DNA from 2 places in the Ensifer sp. GW821-FHT05G01 genome. Region 1 is predicted to be linked to the other one. Evidence: predicted binding sites of a transcription regulator. Region 1 holds the regulator's gene; the other holds the start of a gene.
What was found. The regulator HrcA, encoded in region 1, represses chaperone genes, less so after heat shock. The targets are predictions, from matches to a motif close to GTTAGCACTCNCNNNNNGNGAGTGCTAAC.
Positions count from the first base shown of each region.

Region 2: a site for HrcA is predicted at 3,354-3,382, ahead of groES (co-chaperone GroES). Genes of this name have one in related genera too.

Region 1 covers NZ_JBWKSC010000001.1:313,866-321,496, reverse strand. The annotation lists gene AC07UR_RS01630 (SDR family NAD(P)-dependent oxidoreductase) at 1-174, shown strand, start outside; gene AC07UR_RS01625 (D-arabinono-1,4-lactone oxidase) at 189-1,424, shown strand; gene grpE (nucleotide exchange factor GrpE) at 1,512-2,123, opposite strand; gene hrcA (heat-inducible transcriptional repressor HrcA) at 2,289-3,368, opposite strand; gene rph (ribonuclease PH) at 3,528-4,247, shown strand; gene AC07UR_RS01605 (VOC family protein) at 4,265-4,684, shown strand; gene rdgB (RdgB/HAM1 family non-canonical purine NTP pyrophosphatase) at 4,727-5,371, shown strand; gene hemW (radical SAM family heme chaperone HemW) at 5,496-6,677, shown strand; gene AC07UR_RS01590 (glutathione S-transferase family protein) at 6,729-7,343, opposite strand; gene AC07UR_RS01585 (DUF1801 domain-containing protein) at 7,451-7,631, opposite strand, start outside.
Region 2 covers NZ_JBWKSC010000001.1:812,175-819,805, reverse strand. The annotation lists gene ileS (isoleucine--tRNA ligase) at 1-758, opposite strand, end outside; gene AC07UR_RS03975 (bifunctional riboflavin kinase/FAD synthetase) at 1,101-2,084, opposite strand; gene AC07UR_RS03970 (TIGR01459 family HAD-type hydrolase) at 2,098-2,946, opposite strand; gene groES (co-chaperone GroES) at 3,441-3,737, shown strand; gene groL (chaperonin GroEL) at 3,800-5,437, shown strand; gene AC07UR_RS03955 (hypothetical protein) at 6,099-6,545, shown strand; gene AC07UR_RS03950 (bifunctional diguanylate cyclase/phosphodiesterase) at 6,622-7,631, opposite strand, start outside.

The DNA.
Region 1 (7,631 bases):
GTCGGTCTCAGCAAATACGGCGTCGACGTGTCGGAGGCAGCGATCGCCGCCCAGCAGGGCCGCATGTGCGACCCGAAGGAAGTGGCGAACGCCGCACTGTTTCTTGCCAGCGACGAGGCGAGCTTCGTCAACGGCACGCATCTGTTCGTCGACAATTGCTTCACAGCGGTCTGAGGGGAGGAAAAGACATGCTTCAATCAGGTGGCCACTGGCGCAACTGGGTCGGAAATCAATCATGCATCGTGCGCCAGCGCGGCGCGCCGGAGAGCGAGGCGGCGCTCGCCGAGATGGTCCGCGAGGCAACGTCGCAGGGGCTCAACGTCCGCTGCGCCGGCTCCGGTCATTCCTTTACGCCGGTGGCATTGACCAGCGGGCTGCATCTGACGCTGTCGAACATGCAGGGCGCCGTCAATATCGACCAGGCGCGCAAACGTGTCGCCGTGAAGGCCGGCACGACCATCAACCAGCTCGGCAAGGTCCTGAAGTCGAACGGTCTCTCGCTCATCAACCAGGGTGACATCGACAGCCAAGCCTTGGCGGGCGCGCTCACCACCGGCACCCATGGCACCGGGGCCACGCTCGGCAACATGGCCTCGCAGATCGTCGGCATGCGGCTCGTGCAGCCGGATGGCAGCGTTCTCGTCGTGGACGAGACCACGCCCGACCTCCTGGAGGCGGCGCGTGTTTCGATCGGCATGCTCGGCGTCATCTCCGAGATCACGCTGCAGGCGATGGACAGCTACAACCTGCATGAAAAGCTCTGGCGCTGCACCTTCGACGAGATGATCGAGCAGCACGACGAACTCGCCGCCAGGCACCGGCACTTCGGCTTCTTCTGGTGCCCGGTGCCCGAAAGCCGGCATTGCTACTGCCTGCCTGATACCGCGTCGGTTTCGACGACGGTCAAGACCTCTGATGTCTGCGAGATGAAGGTGATCGACATCACCGACCGGCCGCCGATGGAGGAGGGCTTCGAGAAGATCGCCTATTCCTCGGAGATCTATCCGATCGAATACGTTCCGAATTTCCACGAGCTGGAATATGCGGTGCCCGTTGCCCACGGCAAGGATGCCGTGAAAGCGGTGCGCAAGCTGATGCTGGAAAAGCATCCGACCTGCATCTACCCGATCGAGTATCGCTTCACGGCCGGCGACACCGGCTGGATCAGCCCGTTCTACGAGCAGGATTCGATCACGCTATCGGTCTCGGGCGAACCGGGCACGGACTACTGGGAATACTTGAAGGATGTCGACACGATCCTGCGCCAGTACGGATCGCGACCCCATTGGGGCAAGCTGCATTTCCTCGGCGCCGACGACGTGACAGCGCTCTATCCGCGCGCCGGCGACTTCCGAGCCTTGCGGGCAAAAATCGACCCGGAGGGACGCTTCCTCAACGACCACCTGCGGCAGCTGTTTGGCTGATACCGGCCTGCATCGCCGGGACCGCCGAAAACGAAAACGCCGCGCGTCCTAAGGGACGCGCGGCGTTGAAACAGATCAGACTGCAGCTCAGGCCGCCGGGCTGTCGCCCTCTGTCGCGGCGGCCTTCGGGCCACCCTTGGACACGCCGACCATGGCCGGACGCAGGACGCGGTCGCCGATGGTGTAGCCGGCCTGGACGACCTGCAGCACCGTGTTGTTCGGCACATCGGCGTTCGGGATTTCGAACATGGCCTGGTGGAAGTTCGGATCGAACTTCTGGCCTTCCGGCTCCAGCTTCTTCACGCCGTGGCGCTCGAGCGCCGAGAGCATGGCGCGCTCGGTCATCTCGACGCCTTCGATCAGAGCGTTGAGGCCGGTTTCGCCGGCTTCCTTGGCTTCCGCCGGAATGGCATCGAGCGCCCGGCGCAGATTGTCGGAGACGGCCAGCATGTCGCGGGCAAAGCCTGCGACCGAATAGGACTTGGCATCCTTGACGTCGCGCTCGGTGCGGCGACGCAGGTTGTCCATCTCGGCGGCGAGCCGCAGATACTTGTCGCGCAGGTCGTTGTTCTCGGCTCTGGCAAGTTCCAGCGGATCGGCTTCGGCAACCGGCGCTGCTTCCACAACCTCGGGCGTAGCGTTGTCTGCCTCGTCGTTGGCGGCAGCTTCGTGTCCGTGCTTGTTTGTTTCGTCGGTCATGACGTTCTCCGGTGTATCGTCTGTCGTGTCTTTCGCATTTTCACACCCGCGCGCAACGATGGCCGCATGGCGAGAAAATGCCCAGTGACTGGATTTGATGCCGATATCGAGGTTTAGGGCCGAAAAATCAAGGGTTCAATGCTGTCTGCGGCCAAAAGCGCTCGTTCAGCGCGAAAGCCGCGACATCAGCTGCGCGGTATAGTCGACCATCGGCACGATGCGCGAATAGTTGAGCCGCGTCGGACCGATGACGCCGACGGCGCCGACGATCCGATCCTCGCTGTCACGATAGGGCGCAACAATCAGCGAAGAACCGGACAATGAAAACAACTTGTTCTCCGAACCGATGAAGATCCTTACCCCCGGCCCGCTTTCGGCGAGATCGAGCAATTCGATCAGGCTGTCCTTCTTTTCCAGATCGTCGAACAGCATGCGCAGGCGGTCGATGTCCTCGGTTCCTTCCAGACCCTCGAGCAGGTTGGCGCGACCGCGCACGATTAGCCGTGCCGGCTTTTCATCGCCCTCGCTGCCCGACCAGATCGCCAATCCGCGCTCGACCAGATCCTGCGACAGCGCATCGAGTTCGCTGCGCACGGTCTGCTTGACCGTTTCAAGTTGCGAGCGCACCTCGCCGATCGTCTGGCCGGCGAGATGGGCGTTGAGGAAATTCGCGGCCTCCGTCAGCTGCGAGCTCGTCACGCCGGCAGGAAGCTCGATGATGCGGTTTTCGACCTGATCGTGCTCGCCGACGAGCACCGCCAGCGCCTTCGTCGGCGCCAGTCGGATGAATTCGACATGTTTGAGAACGGGATCGTTCTTGGCGGTGATGACAAGACCAGCGCCGCGCGACATGCCCGACAGCATCTGGCTCGCCTCTGCCAGCAGCGTGTCGACCGGCTGGGTATGGTCGCTGCGCCGCACGTGGCGGTCGATCGAGGCACGATCCTCGGCCGAGAGATTGCCGACCTGCATGAAGGCATCGACGAAGAAGCGCAGGCCCGTCTGCGTCGGCAGGCGACCGGCGCTGACATGCGGCGAATAGATGAGCCCGAGATCTTCGAGATCGCTCATCACATTGCGCACGGAAGCCGGCGACAGCGACATCGGCAGCAACCGCGAAAGGTTGCGGGAGCCGAGCGGTTCGCCGTTGTTCAAATAGGTTTCGACGATGCGACGGAAGATTTCACCGGAACGCTCGTCCAGCGCCGCCGCGATATCGGTCACTCCGGGATTGCGCAGTACCATGTCGCTCCATGTTCGCAGGCCAATCCTGCCGCCGGAAATATAGTGATCCCCGCGGCCGATAGCAAAAGGGAAAAATCGCCCCGGTCGCCTAGTATCCACCGGTTCCCTTTACCTCTGCCATGCTCTAGAAGGCTCACCAGATACGATAGGAGTTTGATGATGCGGCCATCCGGCAGAAAAATCGACCAAATGCGCAAGGTTTCGTTCGAGCGCAATTTCTCCAAGCACGCGGAAGGCTCCTGTCTGGTGCGGTTCGGCGACACGCACGTCTTGTGCACTGCCAGCCTTGAGGAAAAGGTTCCGGCCTGGCTGCGCAATGGCGGCAAGGGCTGGGTGACGGCCGAGTACGGCATGCTGCCGCGCGCCACCGGCGAGCGCATGCGCCGTGAAGCCTCGAGCGGCAAACAGAGCGGTCGCACCCAGGAGATCCAGCGCCTGATTGGCCGGTCGCTACGCGCCGTCGTCGATCTGCCGGCGCTCGGCGAACGCCAGATCTCGATCGACTGCGACGTCATCCAGGCTGATGGCGGCACGCGCACGGCCTCGATCACCGGCGCCTGGGTGGCTCTGCACGACTGCCTGAAATGGATGGAAGCCCGCAACATGGTGAAGGTGGAGAAGGTCCTGAAGGACCACGTCGCCGCCATTTCCTGTGGTATCTTCGCCAACCAGTCGATCATCGACCTCGACTATCTCGAAGACTCCGCTGCCGAGACCGACGCGAATTTCGTGATGACCGGAACCGGCGGCATCGTCGAAATCCAGGGAACGGCCGAGGGCAAGCCCTTCTCGGAAGAGGAATTCGCAGGCCTGCTCGGACTTGCAAAGACCGGCATTGCCGAACTGGTCGCGCTGCAGAAGCAGGCGATATCAGGCTGACAAAAGGGACGGAAACGATGGCCCCGGCGCTGGAAGGCATTCTCGAGACAGCGCTCTACGCGCCGGACCTCGATGGCGCCGAGGCCTTCTACGGCGGTGTGCTCGGGCTGCAAAAGATCACGCGCGCCGGCAATCGGCATGTGTTCTTCCGTTGCGGCCCGGGCGTTCTGCTGGTTTTCAATCCGACGGAGACGATCAAGCCGCCCTCGCCGGATGCCGCCCTGCAGGTGCCGCCGCACGGGACCACCGGCCAGGGCCATATGTGCTTCCGCGTCGCACGAGAGGCGCTCGACGCATGGAAGTCCAGGCTGGAAACGGCGGGCGTCGCGATCGAGGCCGATGTTGCCTGGCCGAACGGTGCGCGGTCCTTCTATTTTCGCGATCCGGCCGGCAACAGCCTCGAATGCGCGGAACCGGGCCTCTGGTCCATCGAATGAAACGTGGCCCCTGCGCCCGCATCTTTTAAGAGAAGACACATCATGCGCACACTGGATGACAAGACGCTCATCGTCGCCAGCCACAACGCCGGCAAGATCCGCGAAATCCGAGACCTGATCGGCCCGCTCGGCTTCGAGGCCAAGTCTGCCGCCGACCTCAACTTCGTCGAACCCGATGAAACCGGTACCACTTTCGAAGAAAACGCGACGATCAAGGCGCTTGCCTCGGCCAAGGCCTCGGGCCTGCCGGCGCTTTCGGACGATTCTGGCCTGGCGATCGACGCGCTTGACGGTGCGCCCGGCGTCTACACCGCCAACTGGGCCGAGCGCGAAGACGGTAGCCGCGATTTCGCCATGGCGATGCAGAAGGTCGAGGACGCTCTCCAGGACAAGGGTGCCAGCGCGCATGACAAACGCACCGCCCGTTTCGTCTCGGTGCTCTGCCTTGCCTGGCCGGACGGCCATGTCGAACTGTTCCGCGGCGAGGTCGAGGGCCACGTCGTGTGGCCGCCGCGCGGCGACCAGGGCTTTGGCTACGACCCGGTCTTCCAGCCGAAGGGTTACGACACCACATTTGGCGAGATGAGCGCAGACGAGAAACACGGGTGGAAGCCGGGTGACGCGCAGGCCTTGTCGCACCGTGCCCGCGCGTTCAAGATCTTCGCAGAAACCTGCCTTGGAGCGTGACGCGGAAACGTGTATGCGGGTTTCCGCTGCCGCCCCGGCTCCAGTTTATGAGAACCAAACTTGTCGATGATCCCAGGTCGATCGACCCAACGTCATCGAGATCGACCGCATGAGAGACGCGACAATGCACACGGCCACGCTATCGGCGATCGGTGACGGCATGGATCCCGGCTTCGGGATCTATGTGCACTGGCCGTTCTGCGCGGCCAAATGCCCCTATTGCGACTTCAACAGCCATGTGCGCCACCAGCCGATCGACCAGCCGCGCTTCGTCGCCGCCTTCCTCAAGGAGATGGCGGAGGCGCGCGAGCTTTCAGGTCCGCGCACCGTCACCAGCATCTTTATGGGCGGTGGCACGCCGTCGCTGATGGATCCTGCCACGGTCGATGCGATCCTTTCGGGCATCGCGCGCGAATGGCATGTGCCCGATGGTATCGAGATCACCATGGAGGCCAACCCTTCGAGCGTCGAGGCGACGCGCTTCCACGGCTACCGCGCCGCCGGCGTCAACCGCGTTTCGCTCGGCGTCCAGGCCCTGAACGACCGGGACCTCAAGTTTCTCGGGCGGCTGCACAATGTCGAGGACGCGCTGAAGGCGATCCGGCTGGCGCGCGAAATCTTCCCGCGCATGTCCTTCGACCTGATCTATGCCCGCCCCAACCAGACCGTCGAGGAATGGGAGCGCGAGCTCAAGGAGGCCGTCTCCTACGCGGTCGACCATCTGTCGCTCTATCAGCTGACGATCGAAGAGGGCACGCCCTTCTACGGCCTGCACAAGGCCGGCAAGCTGATCGTTCCGGACGGCGAGCAATCGGCGGTTCTGTACGAGGCGACGCAGGATATCACCGCGTCGATCGGCATGCCGGCTTACGAGGTCTCCAACCACGCTCGTCCCGGTGCCGAAAGCCGGCACAACCTGACCTACTGGCGCTATGGCGATTATGCCGGCATCGGCCCCGGTGCCCATGGCCGCCTCAGCGTCGGCGGCGCGAAGGTGGCAACGGCCACGGAACGCAAGCCGGAGGAATGGCTGCGGCTGGTCGAAACCTATGGCCACGGCATGGTCGAGCGCGAAGTCCTCGATCTTGAGGCACAGTCGGACGAATTGCTGCTGATGGGGCTGCGGCTCAAGGAAGGCGTCGATCTCGCCCGCTGGCAGTCACTGTCCGGCCGCGATCCCGATCCGGACCGCGAACAGTTCCTCATCGATCATGGCTTCATCGAGCGGCTCGGCAATTCGCGGCTGAGATGCACCCCCTCCGGCATGCTGATCCTCGACGCCGTCGTCGCCGACCTTGCCTGCTGAAGTCTTGCAGGCGCGCTGGCGCCCGGCCTGCAACGGTCCAACGGGTTACAATTAATCGTGCGTCTCGCCGGAAAGCGGCGTCGCCCGCATCGATGGTCTTTCTTCGAAGCCATCGAACCAATCGGCCAGCCTTTTGCGGTCACGGAACGATGGCAGGTGGCGGAAGGCCATCCAGGACAAGGTGGTCGCGAGCGCGATGTGGCCGATATCGAGAGGCGCGTCGACATCGAGCGTCTGCTCCAGCCAGTCATAGGTCTGTTCGACCTTTTCGGTGTAGCCGTCAGCCAAGGCCGGGTAGCGCAGACCTTCCGGGCGCCGATCCGTTTCCCAGCGCAACCCGATGCCTGCCTGCGCCAGGCCTTGCGCGACGGCCTGCAGTCTCAAGGCGCGCCAGCGTGGCTCGCCGCCTTCGGGGATCAGCCTGTGGCCATCATGCAGCGTATCGAAATAGGCGCAGATGACGTCGGAATCGAAGATCGCCTCCTCATTGGGCCGTAGGAGAACCGGCACCTTGCCGAGCGGGTTTTCCGCATGGACCTGCTCGTTGCGCAGCGTCGGGCTCGTCTCGTGATGGATCACCTGCAATTGCTCGGCAATGCCGACCTCGTGGGCGAAGACGAGCGCCTTGCGGGCGAAGGGGGAATGGGTCTGGTAGTAGAGGATCATGATGCCTCGCGAGCGTTGGGAAATTGGCGGTCCCGCGAAGATGTATTGCATCGACCAAGAGAAAGGCGCTCTGTTTCAGAGCGCCTTTCGCAAGTTTGTTTCGTCCCTCAGGATTTGAACGGATCGCCCTTCTCGGCATTAAGCGCGATGCCTTTGGCCACGAGCCGCGCCACCTGAGCCTGGTCGACCTCGCCCAGCGCCTTCACCTTGATAAAGGCCATGTCGCCCTTGCCGCCGCCCTTGGCCAGACGCGGATCGAGGTCAAGCATGTCGGCACCGCGCCAGAAG
Region 2 (7,631 bases), 500 kb from region 1:
ATCGCGCGGTTGCCGGGGATGGTCCAGGGCGTGGTCGTCCAGATCACGACGAAGGTGCCGGCGAGATCTGCCGCACCTTCAGTGACCGGGAACTTCACCCAGATCATGTCGCTCTCGACGTCGGCATACTCGACTTCGGCTTCGGCCAGCGCCGTGCGTTCGACGACCGACCACATCACCGGCTTGGAGCCGCGATAGAGCTGGCCCATCTTGGCGATCTTCATCAGTTCGCCGGCGATGCGGGCTTCCGCGTGGAAGTTCATCGTGGTGTAAGGATTGTCGAAGTCGCCCTCGATACCGAGACGCTTGAACTCTTCCGCCTGGATCTGGATCCAGCCAGCGGCAAAGTCGCGGCATTCCCTGCGGAATTCGTTGACCGGGACCTCGTCCTTGTTCTGGCCCTTCTCGCGATACTTTTCCTCGATCTTCCATTCGATCGGAAGGCCGTGGCAGTCCCAGCCGGGCACGTAGTTGGCATCGAAACCGCGCATCTGGAACGAACGGTTGATGACGTCCTTGAGGATCTTGTTCAGCGCGTGGCCGATATGGATGTTGCCGTTGGCATAGGGAGGGCCGTCGTGCAGCACGAATTTCTCGCGACCGGCGGCCGAGGCACGCAGCTTCTTGTAGAGGCCCATCTTCTGCCAGCGGGCAACCGTTTCCGGCTCCTTCTGCGGCAGGCCGGCGCGCATCGGAAACTCCGTCTGCGGCAGGTAGAGGGTGGAGGAATAGTCGATCTTCTCAGCGGTCTCTGTCATGGTCTTTGCAATCATCTTTTCCGCGCGGATCATCGCGCATGCGAAAGGGTGGTATCCGGCGCATGACCCGGAAATCGGGATCGATCTTCGGAAAGGATCATGCGCAGCTTCAAAGTGTTAGAGCGACTTGGCGCGCCCAGGAGACGCGCGGCGCTCTAGAGATGACTGGGGCGTTGGAAACGCCAAAATCCCGGACCTTCCGGCGGCCTAGAGCGCGCGGAAAGCCGGGCCAATAATTCGCTGATCGATGGTCAGTCGACGGTGCCGGGTCATGGTGGCCGGTTGTTTAAGGCGTTTTCGGCCTTTTGAAAAGGTCCGCCGCTTCGGCACGGCGGATTTCTTTCAAGCAAAGTTGATCCGACGATCGATGTCGCTCAAGGGCGCAACGCCGGAGAGCAGGGCCCTGGCCTCTTCCTCGTCCTGCCGGATCTGCGCCACCAGCGGATCGAGCCCGTCGAACTTCAGTTCGTCGCGCAGGTGACCAAAGAACGAAACCGAACAGATTTCGCCATAGAGGTCACCGGAGAAGTCGAAGACGAAGGTCTCGAGCAACGCTTCGCCGTCACTGTCGACGGTGGGGCGCCGGCCGAAGCTGGCAACGCCGTCATGAAGCGAGCCGTCGGCCCTGCGGAAGCGCACGGCATAGATGCCAGCCCTAAGCTCGACCTCGGGTGGCAACCGCATGTTGGCCGTGGGATAGCCGAGGGTCCGTCCGAGCTTCTTGCCGTCAATCACCTCCGCCTCGACCGTGTAGCGATAGCCGAGCAGACCGGCCGCATGGGAAACGTCACCCTGCCCGAGAAGCGAGCGGATGAAGCTCGAGGAGATCACCGAGGCGTTCTCGTCGCGGAAGGCATCGACCAGCGTGACGCCAAAACCATTGTCGCCGCCCGCAGCCATCAGGAAGGCGGGACCGCCTTCACGGCCCTTGCCGAAATGGAAATCGAAGCCGGTGACGACATGCGAGGCATGCAGCCATTCCAGGAGGACCCGATGGATGAAATCGGACGCGGAGAGCTCGGAGAAGGTGCGGTCGAACGGATACTCGATGACGGCACCGAACCCCATGCCTTCAAGGATACGGGCTTTGAGCGGCGCGGGCGTCAGCCGGAAAACCGGCGTATCCGGCCGGAAGACGGTGCGCGGATGCGGCTCGAAGGTCAACACCAGCGCGGGCACGCCGCGGGCCTTCGCCTCTTCCAGCGCCCGTTCCAGCACTGATTGGTGGCCGCGATGCACGCCATCAAAATTGCCGATGGCGACAACGCCGCCGCGCAGATGCTCGGGCAGCGGGTCGCGGGTTTCGTTGCGATGAAAAACCGTCATCTCAATCTTCCCGTCAGGCGAGCCTCGGCATCCACCATTTCGGCGAGGCGCCTTCCTTTTTCAGGAAGGCTGCAAGCTTCGCCTCGTCGGTCCGGCTTTCGTTCATATATTCCTGCGCGTGAATGCCGGCACTGATGTAGAGCAGGTCGAAGCCAGCATCCTGGGCGCCCTTGACATCGGTCGGCATGCCGTCGCCGATGGCAATGACACGCGTCAGATCGAGCCCGCCGCGCACGGCCTTGGCCTCCGTCAGAGCCGCGCGATAGATGGCGATGTACGGCTTTCCGGCAATGCGGGCTTCGCCGCCCAGTTCTTCATAGAGCTTGGCAATGGCGCCGGCGCAGGGGATCAGCCGATGTCCGCGCTCGACCACCAGATCAGGATTGGCGCAGATGAAGGGGATCTTACGCTTGGCAAGGCCGGTCAGCGTCGCACGGTAGTGTTCCGGCGTTTCGGTCTCGTCATCATAGAAGCCGGCGCAGACGACGGTCTTGGCATCTTCCGACGAGACGATCTCTGTACCGAGCCCTTCGAGCAGCGGCAGATCGCGTTCGGCGCCGATGAAGAAGATCTTCTTGTCGGCAGCGGCGATCAACGCGCGCGTCACATCGCCCGACGTGACGATGCGGTCATAGGCTTCATCGGGAACGCCAAGTCCGCGGATCTGCACCTTGACGCCTGGGCTGGGCCTCGGCGAGTTGGTGATGAGCACGACCGTCAGCCCGGCCGCACGCGCCTCCGCCAGGGCTTCGCATGCGGACGCAAACGCCTGAACGCCATTGTGGAGAACACCCCAGACGTCACAGAGCACGACGTCATAACGCCCTGCGATTTCCCGAAAACTGTTGATCCTTGCGGCCATGCGGGCTTCCTGCAAACTCGGTTTCCGGCTTGCATGGCAAGGAAGGGCCGAGAATACAAGCCTCGCCTCACGAAAAACGCTGCCATTCCCAAGGATTCGACACGCGATCGCCGCTCGCGCCGAGAAGGCCGCTCGCAGCCCGCCAGACATCGAATGCGAACTGCTTCACAACAACCAGAAATCGCTGATCCAAAGCATCGCGAAGGCCACCGGACCGAACCTCGGTGCCTGGCAAAGCCTCCTGGACCGGCCTGCCCAAATTCCGACTGCTTCATGCCGTATGCAAGCCAACCTTCCGGCTCGGCCGCCGTTCGTTGCCTTTCCTGCGCCGCCGATAACCATGTCGCCTGAAATTTTTTGAACGGCCAATCCTTGACTCGCCTCGGACCCAGCCTTATCTCGGCCTCGCTAGCACTCGACAAATGAGAGTGCTAACACCCATCCATCGGGTCGATGAGCGATCCGTAATGTCATTTGATCGAGGGATTAGACTAATGGCAAGCACCAATTTCCGCCCGCTGCACGACCGCGTTGTCGTCCGCCGCGTCGAGTCTGAGGAAAAGACAAAGGGCGGCATCATCATTCCGGACACCGCAAAGGAAAAGCCGCAGGAAGGCGAAATCGTCGCTGTTGGCTCGGGCGCCCGTGACGAAAGCGGCAAGGTTGTCGCGCTCGACGTCAAGGCTGGCGACCGCGTTCTGTTCGGCAAGTGGTCGGGCACCGAAGTCAAGATCAACGGCGAAGACCTTCTCATCATGAAGGAAGCCGACATCATGGGCATCATCGGCTGATCAGCCGTCGTCCACACCTTTCCATGACAACCAATGGGCAATGAGCCCGGGAGTTTTCTCAAATGGCTGCAAAAGAAATTAAATTCGGCCGCACCGCGCGCGAAAAGATGCTGCGTGGCGTGGACATCCTCGCTGACGCCGTAAAGGTCACGCTCGGCCCGAAGGGTCGTAACGTCATCATCGACAAGTCCTTCGGCGCTCCGCGCATCACCAAGGACGGTGTATCGGTCGCCAAGGAAATCGAACTCGAAGACAAGTTCGAAAACATGGGCGCCCAGATGGTCCGCGAAGTTGCTTCGAAGACCAACGACATCGCCGGCGACGGCACCACGACTGCAACGGTTCTCGCCCAGGCGATCGTTCGCGAAGGCGCCAAGGCAGTTGCTGCCGGCATGAACCCGATGGACCTGAAGCGCGGCATCGACCTCGCTGTCGGCGAAGTCGTCAAGGATCTCCAGGCCAAGGCCAAGAAGATCAACACTTCGGAAGAAGTTGCACAGGTCGGCACGATCTCGGCCAACGGCGAGCGTCAGATTGGCCTCGACATCGCAGAAGCGATGCAGAAGGTCGGCAACGAAGGCGTCATCACGGTTGAAGAAGCCAAGACCGCCGAAACCGAACTCGAAGTCGTCGAAGGCATGCAGTTCGACCGCGGCTACCTCAGCCCCTACTTCGTCACCAACCCGGAAAAGATGGTCGCTGACCTCGACGACGTCTTCGTTCTCCTCCACGAGAAGAAGCTCTCGAACCTCCAGGCCATGCTCCCGGTTCTCGAAGCTGTCGTTCAGACCGGCAAGCCGCTCCTGATCATCGCTGAAGACGTCGAAGGCGAAGCTCTTGCAACGCTCGTCGTCAACAAGCTGCGCGGCGGCCTGAAGATTGCTGCCGTCAAGGCTCCGGGCTTCGGCGATCGCCGCAAGGCCATGCTCGAAGACATCGCCATCCTGACCGGTGGTACCGTGATCTCGGAAGACCTCGGTATCAAGCTCGAAAGCGTCACGCTCGACATGCTCGGCCGTGCGAAGAAGGTTTCGATCTCCAAGGAAAACACCACGATCGTCGATGGTGCCGGCCAGAAGAGCGACATCGAAGGCCGCGTTGCCCAGATCAAGGCTCAGATCGAAGACACCACCTCCGACTACGACCGCGAGAAGCTGCAGGAACGTCTTGCCAAGCTCGCTGGCGGCGTTGCCGTGATCCGCGTTGGCGGCTCGACGGAAGTTGAAGTGAAGGAAAAGAAGGACCGCATCGACGACGCCCTCAACGCGACGCGCGCTGCTGTTCAGGAAGGCATCGTACCGGGCGGCGGCGTTGCCCTGCTGCGTTCCTCCGTCAAGATCACTGTCAAGGGTGTGAACGACGACCAGGAAGCCGGCATCAACATCGTTCGTCGCGCTCTGCAGGCTCCGGCTCGCCAGATCGCTGAGAACGCTGGTGACGAAGCTTCGATCGTTGTCGGCAAGATCCTCGACAAGGACCAGGACAACTTCGGCTACAACGCCCAGACCGGCGAATACGGCGACATGATTGCCATGGGCATCATCGACCCGGTCAAGGTCGTTCGCACCGCCCTTCAGGACGCAGCTTCGGTTGCTGGCCTCCTCGTCACGACGGAAGCCATGATTGCCGAACTGCCGAAGAAGGACGCTCCGGCAATGCCGGGCGGCATGGGCGGCATGGGCGGCATGGACATGATGTGATAGGGCGCCAGCCCAATCGCAGCACTGTCCATAAAGTTTCGCCCATGCACTAAGAGCGGTTCAGCGCGTCAAGCGCGCTGAACGGGCGGCATGGACATGATGTGATAGGGCGAAAGCTCTGTCGCGGACCTGTTCAAGCAGATCCACGATGATCCATCCGGATCGGAAAGGGCGACCCTCGGGTCGCCCTTTCTTGTTTTGCGGGCAATCCGCGGGCCGCATCGGATGCGCACGCCTAAGCTGTCCGCACGAAAAATTACCCGGCGGCTGTAGCGGCACTAAAAAAGCGTTGAAGTCGAAAAAAAACGAACTATAACAACGCCCCAAGTGGACAGAGATTCACGAGAGACTGGATGGCGGGCCTAAAGAGAGCGAAAAATAGCTCAAACTTTTCATATTAACTGTGTGTCCAAGCTCTCTTTGAGAATATCACGCAAAGCATATAAGTATTTAATCGCAAATTAAGCCGGCCTTTCCTGCGAAATCATTTCGCTTGGCGAGCTACGTCACAGTTTGGTGACCTTTCCGTACAGAAAGACGCAAACGACTTATCGTGCGTGTTCTTCTTCCTATGGGTTGATGGTTGGCGAGGGTTGTATAGTGGGGATGTGCCCGCCTGGTCGAACAACGACAGTCGCCAGGGGCCGTGCTGGGGTAGACCGTGTTTAAGATCACGAGAACAAATTCAGTTCCCCTCGGTGTCCCGGGACAGATGCATTCCGGACTTCCGCATCAGGAATTCCTGGAGCAGTTCTGCGTGTCCGAGGGCTGGTCGGGCGATCTGTCGACGGGCCTGTTCCGGCTCGGCGAAAAGGCGTCCGCGATCCATGGTCTCAACGAGAGCGAGTGCGGGCTGCTCAACTTCGTTCGCTGCTACGACCCCGCCGACCGCAATCACGTGCTCGAGCTTTTCGAGCAGGCGGCAACCAGTTGCTCGTCGTTCTGCTTTTCCACGACGATCAGCCTCGAAACCGGCCACAAGCAGCCGGTGTTCTGTATCGGCGAATCCTCCGGCCTCGAGGAGCGCTACTCGGGCACGATCCACGGCATCTTCTTCTTTCCACGCTTCCTCGTCGAAGGCGCCGGCAAGGCTCTGCTGCGCCAGTAGGCGCGCCTCGTCATTTTCGCAAGGTTTGGCAACCGCGGGAGCGGCATCCCCGAGGGTAAGGCGCAATGGCGTCCCCTCAGGCCGCCGCGACCTTGGACTTGCCGGAAACGAGGCTTGAGATCGGCGCCGGCCGGCCGAGCAGGTAGCCTTGCGCTTCGTCACAGCCTTCCGCCTGCAGGATGTCGAGCTGCGTCTGTGTCTCGACGCCTTCGGCCAGAACAGGAACGGAGAGGCTCTGTCCGAGCGCGAGGATGGCACGGACAATTGCCTTTGCCTGCGGGCTTGCCTCGACTTCCCACATGAAGCTCTTGTCGAGCTTGATCTTGTCAAACGGGAAGGCCCTCAGCGTCTCGAGCGACGAATAGCCTGTGCCGAAGTCATCGATCGCGATCGTGACACCCAGTTCCTTGATCTGGCGCAGGGTGAGCAGCGCACGCTCCTTGTCGTCGATGATCGTCGACTCGGTGATCTCAAGTTCGAGCCGCTTCGGGTCGAGGCCGGTCTCGGAAAGAACCGCTTCCACCAGGCTGACAATGTCGCCGTTGGCGAGCTGGACCGGTGAGAGATTGACGGCGATCTTGTGGGCACTTTGCCATCCTGCCGCTTCTCGGCAGGCCTCGCGCAGAACCCACTCGCCGATCGGCAGGATCGCGCCGCACTCTTCTGCAAGCGGAATGAACTCGTTCGGTGGCACCATGCCGCGCTCCGGATGGTTCCAGCGCAGCAGCACTTCATAACCGATGACGTCGCCTGACATCACCGACTTCTGCACCTGATAATGCAGTGCCAGCTGCCTCTTCTCGATCGCATCCCACAGATCGTTGGCAAGGCTGCGCCTTTGGCGCGCCGCCTCATCCATCGACACCTCGTAGAAGCAGACGGTCTGGTTGAGCGCCGCCTTGGCGCGGTACATCGCAAGGTCGGCATTGTTGATCAGCGTTTCCGCCGTCTCGGCGTCCTGCGGATAGATGGCGACACCCATGCTACCACCGGACTTCAACTCGAAATCGCCGAAGCGCATTTCCTCATGCAGGCTCTTTTCGATGCGACGGACGAAGTCGTTGAGCTCCGACAGCTCCTCGAAGC